Regions from separate parts of the Caproicibacterium amylolyticum genome, predicted to be linked through region 2. Evidence: predicted binding sites of a transcription regulator. Region 2 holds the regulator's gene; the other holds the start of a gene.

Region 1 (4,576 bases), 1.0 Mb from region 2:
GAATGACCGCCGCACCCAGCGCAATTCGGTACCAGCCAAAGGCTTTAAAGTCATGCTTGCGCACAAACTTCATCAAGCCTTTAACAGCGAAGATGGAAACGATGAATGCTACCGCCATACCAAGCAGCAGCACACCGGCCTCCATTGCAGAGAAGCCAGCCCCCCACACTTTGAAATAATCATAAACATCTTTCAGGCTGGCGACAATCATGGCCGGGATTGCAAGGAAGAAGGAGAATTCGGCGGCAGCAGGGCGGGCACAGCCCAGCAGAATAGCACCCAGAATCGTGGAGCCGGAGCGTGAAGTACCCGGAATCAGCGAAAGACACTCAAACAGGCCAATGAAAAATGCCACCTGATAGGTAATTGCGTCGGTTGACTGCAGCCGTGGCTTTTTGCGCATATTTTCAATGACAATGAACAGCACGCCGTAAATAATGAGCATTGCGGCCACTACCTGTGCGTTGAATAAATTTGTTTTAATGGTTTTTTCAAACAAAACACCGACAATACCGCAGGGGATAGAACCAATGAAAACTTTAAACCACAGGTTCCAGGTCCCTTTTTTCTGTTCCGATGTTTTGCGGCGGCTGAACGGATTCAGCTTGTGGCGGTACAGCACCATAACGGCAAGGATGGCACCAAGCTGAATGACCACCAGAAACAGGTCAATAAAGGCTTTTTTGCCGCGGTAAAGAGCGGGGTCCATTGGCCAGAATGAATTGAACAGAATCATGTGGCCGGTGCTGCTGATTGGCAGCCATTCGGTGATGCCTTCAATGATGCCAAGAATGATGGCTTTAAAAAATTCCAATATCGGCATAAAATATTCCTTTCGTTTATGTACTCAATTTACCAAAAGCGGTACTTATTATACCATGTATTCGGTAAAAATGGAACCAAAAATTTGTGCAGGAATTTGCAATGTACTATTGTACTAATCAGCTAATACAATAGCGCATTTCACAGAACTTGTCAAGCGGCAAAAAGAAAAAGCCAGAGGAAAGCGGCAGTTTTTGCTTTCCTCTGGCTTGTATATGACAAAGATGTTTGTTTTATGCCTTTTTGCCCAATGCATCTGCAGCAAGAATCGCAGCGTACAGCTGCTGAGGTGTAACGTCGCCGGACATGTTGTGGATGGACTCGCCCTCCACACAGGACTTTTCAGCAATGGTCTTTACCTGCTCGTCTGTGGTAATGCCGATTTCTTCCAGTGTAACAGGCAGGCCAACGCTGCGGCAGAAGTCTTGAACTTCTTTAAATTCGGCCGTCGGGGCATTTTCCAGCACCAGCTGAACCAGTGTGCCAAATGCAACGCAGTTGCCGTGCGGTGCGGAGTGTCCGCCCAGCGCGGTCAAACCGTTGTAAAAGGAATGCGCAACCGCAAGGCCGCCGTTGTCCGCACCAACACCGGAAAGGTATACGTTTGCTTCAATCACAGCGTCCAGTGCGGGGGTGACAAGGTGGTTTTCACAGGCGGTTTTTGCAGCAACGCCGTATTCCTTCAGGGTTTCATAGCACAGCTTGCAGAGAGCCATTGCGGAACGGGTGATGCCGCCGAATTCCAAGCTGGGAGCATCGGTACGCTGGCAGGCGCGTGCTTCAAAGTAGGTGCCCAGTGCATCGCCCATGCCGGCAACCAGAAAGCTGACCGGTGCGTTGGCAATAACTTCGCTGTCCACGATAACGGCTTCCGGGTTCTTTGGGTAGAACAGATAGCTGTTGAAAGTTTTGTCATCATTGTATATTACAGAAAGTCCAGTGCAGGGAGCATCTGTTGCTACAACGGTAGGAATGATGACGACCGGCAGATGTTCATAGTGGGCGGTTGCCTTTGCGGTATCGATTGCAGAGCCGCCGCCCACGCCGACCACAACATTAATGCCATCCTCTTTTATGATTTTGCGCATTTTTTCGATTTCACCAACGCTGGAAACACCGCCGAAAATTTCATAGCGGCGGGTGTCTGTGGTGCCGGAAAAGCTTTGTTCAATTTTGCCATGGCACATTTTGTGGCCGCTGCGGGAGCAGATAAACAGCCACTTGCTGCCAAGGCTCTGCATCTCTTCATGGAATTGCAGCAGGGAGTCTTTACCCTGTACGTATTTCTGCGGCGCGCGCATCAGCTTGAGTCTGGACATAATAGGGCCTCCTTGATAAAAAAATAACAATGCTTGTATACTTTCATTATAATCTTTCCCGAAAAAAAGTCAATTCCTGTTGCAGAAAAGATTTTAGTTTCTAGATTATGGCCGGGAGAGCACCTTTTCGTAAAGTTTAAAGAGGTCCAGACCGTAACAGCCAAGCCCCATATCTACCGTGGAAACATACTGAAAACCACATTTTTCATAAAGATGGATGGCGGGGAAATTTTTTTCAAACACATCCAGACGGATTGCGCGAAGTCCCTCCTGCACTGCCTGCTTTTCGGCGAAGCTGAGCAGCTTGGTGCCCACACCGGCCTTTAAAAAGTTTGGGTGTGCAGCAAAAGTATGTACAATAAAAATCTGCTCATCCGCGGCGTCAATGTTCCATTTTATCCGATGATAAGGAGATTCCGGTTTATGATTTAAAATAATGGTGCCGGCAAGCTGACCATTTTCTTCCGCAACGTAAAGGGTGCCGTCGGAAATGCCAGCCGCAGCATCCTCTTGGGTAGGATAAATGCCTTTTACCCAGCCCGGATAGTTGGTGGTGTTTTGCAGGTGGTCGATTAGATCATCGTAAAGCTTTGCCAGCGGTGTCACATCGGCAATGGTTCCTTTTCTAAAAATCATGGTGAGTTCCTTCCCTTTATAAAGAGAAGCAGCGGCTTCGCAAATCCATATATAGGCTGCGAAGCCGCTACTTAAAAACTCTTTATTCGACTGTAACAGATTTTGCCAGGTTCCGTGGCTTATCTACATCGCATCCGCGCAGGACAGCAATGTGATACGCCAGCAGCTGCAGTGGTACTATGGTTACCATGGGTGCCAAAATGTTGTCTACATTCGGTACGCGCAGCAGATTTTTGGTCAAATCCGGTTCTACTTTTGCATCTTTGTCGCAGACCAGCATGACATCCGCACCGCGCGCCTTGACTTCCTCCAAGTTGCTGACCGTTTTCGGGTACAGACTGGGCTGCGTTGCAACCGCTATGACTGGGGTGCCGTTCTCAATCAGCGAAATCGTGCCATGTTTGAGTTCGCCTGCGGCGTAGGCTTCGCAGTGGATGTAAGAAACCTCTTTCAGCTTCAGGGAACTTTCCATGCAAAGAGTATAGTCCACCCCGCGGCCGATAAAGAACACATGCTGTGCGTTTTTCAGCTCTTCCGCGCAGGCAAGCACATCCGGTTCACCGTCAATGGCTTCCTGAATCTTCGCCGGCATTTCCAGCAGGTCACTGCAGAGCTGCTGTTCTTTCTCAGTGGAGAGTTCTCCGTGCAGGGAACCAAGTTTTACTGCAAGCAAATACAGTACAGACAGCTGTACCAAGTACGCTTTGGTGCTGGCAACGGCGATTTCCGGCCCTGCCCAAGTGTAAAGCACGTCGTCCGCTTCGCGGGCAATGGAGGAACCCGGCACGTTGACGATGGCAAGCGTGCGGATGCCGCGTCCCTTTGCCAGACGGAGAGCAGCCAGTGTGTCAGCTGTTTCACCGGACTGGGAAATGAGCACGACAAGGTCATTTTTCCCCAGCACCGGATTGCGGTAACGGAATTCAGAAGCGATGTCCACTTCCACTGGAACGCGTGCGAGTGCTTCAATGGCATAACGACCCACCAGGCCCGCATGCATGGCTGTGCCGCAGGCTACAATGTGGATACGCTCCGTTTTGGCGAGTGTTTCATTCGGCAGACCGGGGATGTTCAGCTCAATTTTTCCGTCGCGGATGCGCGGAGAAATGCAGCGGCGAACCGCATCCGGTTCCTCGTGAATCTCTTTGAGCATGAAGTGCGGGTAACCGCCTTTTTCGGCGGTGCCGGCATCCCAGTCTGCGGTCAGCACTTCTTTGTGAATCGGCTTGCCGTCCAGCCCGAACATTTCTACGCTGTCCTTGGCGATCACCGCAATTTCACCGGGTTGAGGCAGCAGGTACTGCTTAGTGTGCTGCAGCAGAACGGTCATGTCAGAGGCAATGAAGTTTTCACCTTTGCCAAGGCCGACCACCAGCGGGCTGTCACGCCGTATAGCGTATAAAGTGTCGGGCTGGTCATCAAACAGGATGCCCAGGGCGTAAGAACCCTCCACTGCTTCCACCGTTTTTGCGATGGCAGCAATGGGGTCGCCTGTGTAGAAGTGGTTCAGCGTGGCTGCCGCGACTTCGGTGTCGGTTTCACTTTGAAAAACGACACCCTCCGCAGTGCGTTCGGCTTTGAGCTGCATGTAGTTTTCTATGATGCCGTTGTGCACCAAGGTTACATGACCGCAGCAATGCGGGTGTGCGTTTACATCACTCGGCTCGCCGTGGGTTGCCCAGCGGGTGTGGCCAATGCCGCAATTACCAAAGGGGCGTTCGCCAGCGTCGATTTTGTCCTGCAGGCACTGCAGACGTCCGCGTGCTTTCACAACGGAAACACCGTCTTTGCCGTAAACC
Region 2 (4,576 bases):
GCGTATGGAGGATGTTATGGCAGCAAAATATATTTTTGTTACAGGCGGTGTCGTTTCAGGACTCGGAAAAGGAATTACGGCGGCGTCCCTTGGCCGTTTGCTGAAAGCACGTGGTTTGCGTGTCACAATGCAGAAATTTGACCCTTACCTGAATGTGGACCCGGGTACAATGAATCCTTTTCAGCACGGTGAAGTCTTTGTAACAGACGACGGTGCCGAAACCGATTTGGATTTGGGTCATTACGAGCGCTTCATCGACGAAAGCCTTTCGCAGAACAGCAACGTTACCTCCGGACGCATTTATTACAATGTCATTCAAAAAGAACGCAATGGTGACTACGGCGGTGGCACTGTGCAGGTGATTCCGCACATTACAAACGAAATCAAAGAACGGATCTCCGCCGCGCGTGACAATGTCGATGTTGCAATCATTGAAGTCGGCGGCACCGTCGGCGATATTGAAAGCCAGCCGTTTTTAGAGGCCATTCGTCAGTTTGCAACAGAAGAGGGCCGCGAGAACTGCATGTTCATCCATGTAACGCTGGTTCCGTACTTGAACTGTTCCCACGAGCACAAGTCCAAGCCGACGCAGCACAGCGTGAAAGAACTGCTCTCCATCGGGATTCAGCCGGATGTGATTGTTTTGCGCTCTGAGCAGCCGATTGGCGATGACATTAAGAAAAAGATTGCACTGTTCTGCAACGTTCGTCAGGACTGCGTGATTGAAAATTTGGATTTGCCGCTGCTTTATGAAGTCCCCTTGGCCCTGCGTGATGAAAAACTGGACGAGATTGTCTGCCGTCGACTGGCGCTGGATACCCGCGGACCGGACTTGTCTGACTGGATCAGCATGGTGCACACAGCGCTTTCGCTGACAGACAGCGTCAATATCGCTTTGGTTGGCAAGTATGTAGAACTGCATGATGCATATCTCAGCGTTGCGGAAGCACTGACACACGGCGGCATTGGCAACAATGTCAAGGTCAACGTACAGTGGATCGATTCTGAAAAAATTACAGATGAAAATGTGGCTCAAATTTTGAAAGATGCTGACGGTGTGTTGGTACCGGGCGGTTTTGGCGAGCGCGGTATTGAGGGCATGGTGGTTGCCATTCACTGGGCACGCGTGAACAAGGTGCCGCTGTTGGGTATCTGCCTTGGCATGCAGCTTTGCATCGTTGAATATGCACGCAACGTTATGGGCATAAAGGATGCAAATTCTGCTGAATTTGACCCGCAGAGCAAGAATCATGTCATTGACCTGATGCCGGAGCAGAAAGACGTTGAACAGCTTGGGGGTACTATGCGTCTGGGCAAATATCCCTGCAAGTTAACGCCCGGTACATTGGCAGCACGTCTTTATAACAATGAGCCGCTGATTTATGAACGCCATCGTCACCGTTTTGAGGTCAACAATGACTATCGCACCCGCATGGAAGAGGCAGGTGTGACCTTTGCAGGCAAAAGCCCAGACGACCATATTGTTGAGATGATGGAAGTAGATTCCAATTCATTCTTCATCGGCAGTCAGTTTCATCCAGAGTTTAAGTCCCGTCCGAATCGTCCGCACCCGCTGTTTAAGGGCTTGATTGCTGCTGCAAAAGAATATAAAGCGAATAGGGAATAATGAAAATAGCAAGTGGCGAAGAATCACTTGTAGATATTGATAAGTAAAAAGAAGCTGCTGCAGAAAATTTTCTGCAGCAGCTTCTTTTTGTAGATTTTATTTTTTTGTTGGTTCGTGAGAGGCTTCCGGATTGTTGCTGATACGGTAACATAGCGTCAGCAGGCTGTCATTCAGATGCACATTTTCAACAACAGCATCCGGATATTTCATAGTGATATCATAGTGACTGAAATTCCAGTAGCTGTGTATGCCGAGGGGGTACAGCCGGTCAACCGTAGCTTCCACCGCAGTGCGGGGAATGCACAAAGCAGCCATTTCAGGCTTGTTGTCTTTGCAGAAATCCTCAAATGAGGCAGTGTTCAGTACTTCCATTCCACGTATTACAGTCCCAACTTTTTGGGGAGCATTGTCAAAGATACCAATCAGCTCAAAGCCCAGCTCCTCAAAGTCCATGTGGGCTGCAATGGCACGCCCAAGGTTTCCGGCACCAAAAAGCACCGTGCGGTAGTTGTGCGCAACCCCCAGAATTCGCCCAATTTCTGCAGCAAGCTGCTCCACAATGTAGCCGTAGCCCTGCTGACCGAAACCACCAAAACAGTTCAAATCCTGCCGAATCTGCGAAGCGGTTAAGCCCAGCTTTGCGGAAAGTTCAGTAGAGGAAATGCGGGTTACACCATCTCGTTTCAGCTGATTTAAGAAGCGGTAGTATCGCGGAAGTCGGCGGATTACGGACATAGAAATATTTTCACGTTTAGGCATAAACGTACCTTCCTTCTGCGAAGCAGCCGACTGCTGCTCCGGAGGCGGCGCATATTGCGCGCGTACTCAATTTAAATTTAATGGACCTGAAATCACAGTAGTGCGTTCAGACGAACCGCCACTTCTTTCAGGAATGTTTCGGTATCAACCTTACGCTTGTTTTTCAGTGTGGAGAGCTGATACATATCGCCGGTCATGACGCCTTCTTCAATAGTCTGAATGGCGGCCTTTTCAAGTTTACAGCCAAAGTCGGAAAGACGGGGCAGATTATCCAGCTTGCCACGTTTTTTCAGTGCACCTGTCCAGGCAAAAAGGGTAGCAACGCTGTTTGTACTGGTGGTTTCACCTTTCAGATATTTATAGTAGTGACGCTGCACAGTACCGTGTGCTGCCTCATATTCATAAACACCGGTCGGGGAAACCAGTACGCTGGTCATCATGGCAAGGCTGCCGAAAGCAGTTGCCACCATATCGCTCATCACATCGCCGTCGTAATTTTTGCAGGCCCAGATGTAACCGCCTTCACTGCGGATAACACGTGCAACTGCATCATCAATCAGGGTATAGAAATAGGTGATGCCGGCTTTCTCAAATTTGTCTTTATACTCTGCATCAAAGATTTCCTGGAAAATATCCTTGAAGCGGTGGTCATATTTTTTAGAAATCGTGTCTTTTGAAGAGAACCAAATGTCCTGCTTGGTGGTCAGTGCATAACTGAAGCAGGCGTGCGCAAAAGAGGAAATGGAAGTGTCTAGATTGTGCTGTCCCTGAATAATGCCTGCACCATCAAATTTATGAATGGTTTCGCGGGTTTCTTTGCCGTCCTTGTCGGTTACAACCAATTCTGCTTTTGCACCAGCGGGTACGGTCATTTCAACGTTTTTGTAAAGGTCGCCGTAAGCGTGGCGGGCAATCGTAATTGGCTTTTTCCAGGTTGGAATGAACGGTGTCACACCTTTTACCAGAATCGGAGCACGAAATACGGTACCGTCCAGAATTGCACGAATCGTGCCATTTGGGCTTTTCCACATCTGGTGCAGATCATATTCCTTAACACGTGCAGCGTTTGGGGTGATGGTGGCGCATTTTACGCCCACACCATATTTTTTAGTTGCCTCTGCGGCATCCACGGTTACCTGATCGCCGGTTTCGTCGCGATGCTTCAGCCCGAGGTCATAGTACTCCGTCTTTAAATCAATGTAGGGCGTAAGTAAAATGTCTTTAATCATTTTCCAGATAATGCGGGTCATTTCGTCGCCGTCCATTTCGACCAGCGGCGTTTTCATTTGAATTTTATCCATAAAGGATTACCTCCGAAGTGTAAAGACTGCCGAAAAATTAAAGGACAATATATTTAATCAGTCCAAGTAAAAGCAGATGGGCGGGGTAAAACACATAGAATGCCCATTTATTTAGCTGAGGGCAGCTTTCGCCGCCGCGTCTGCCATTATAAAGTACTAAGGGAATCAGAGCCAGCAGGACACACAGCTGCATCAGAGTAAACGGAACGGCGTGTAAACTGCGGTAAGAGAAACCAACTGCCATAATAACTGCTGCACCCGCAAAAACGAGTGCCTGTGCACGGAAGCTACCGCGGAAAATCCAAAAAATCAGTGTAAATACCACACAGAAAATTGGCCAGTCACCGATTTGCGTCGCAACTGCACAGATCAACACCCCAAGCAATTTCAAAACCGGATTGGAAATTTTGTCAAAGGCACAGACAGCCAGCAATGCAAAGAACAGTGACCAAATCATTCCCATTCTAAAGGTCAGCGTACCCGTTTCGTAAAACGAAAAGCAAGGCCAGGAAATCAGAGCAAAAACGCCGAGCCGCAGCAAATATTTTCGAACGCTGTGTGTGTGGCTGTAACCTTCTACAATGAAATAGCACATACAGGGTGCGGTTATTCTGCCGAATGCGTGGAGCGTAAATCCCAGCGCGGAAAAAGTAGGCAAAAAAGCCCATGCCACATGATCGGCAAACATACAGGCAATGGCAAACCATTTGATGGTGCTTGCAGACAGACCGTAATTGCGGTGTGACGATGTTATTCTGCAGTCGGCTGTATTCATCCGTTCTGCTGTTTGGTGTAGTTCAAGAGACCGCCTGCCAGAATCATGTCACGCTGACGGTCGGTAAGCTGTGCGTTTGTGTGAATGGTAAAGCCTTTTGTTTCGTCTTTAACG

Evidence for each region. Region 2 encodes Rex, which represses fermentation and respiration genes when NADH is low (regulators of the CRP and FNR family bind a similar motif). Its sites were predicted from a motif close to ATTGTTAANNNNTTAACAAT; they were not measured.
Region 1: a site for Rex is predicted at 2,153-2,172, ahead of H6X83_RS12605 (glycerol dehydrogenase). Genes of this name have one in related genera too.

The regions. Positions count from the first base shown of each region.
Region 1 is NZ_CP060696.1:2,608,022-2,612,597, reverse strand. It holds gene H6X83_RS12610 (undecaprenyl-diphosphate phosphatase) at 1-823, opposite strand, end outside; gene H6X83_RS12605 (glycerol dehydrogenase) at 1,056-2,141, opposite strand; gene H6X83_RS12600 (GNAT family N-acetyltransferase) at 2,247-2,777, opposite strand; gene glmS (glutamine--fructose-6-phosphate transaminase (isomerizing)) at 2,860-4,576, opposite strand, start outside.
Region 2 is NZ_CP060696.1:1,606,161-1,610,736, reverse strand. It holds gene pyrG (CTP synthase) at 17-1,627, shown strand; gene H6X83_RS07660 (redox-sensing transcriptional repressor Rex) at 1,724-2,386, opposite strand; gene H6X83_RS07655 (NADP-dependent isocitrate dehydrogenase) at 2,479-3,687, opposite strand; gene H6X83_RS07650 (TraX family protein) at 3,725-4,462, opposite strand; gene H6X83_RS07645 (aconitate hydratase) at 4,459-4,576, opposite strand, start outside.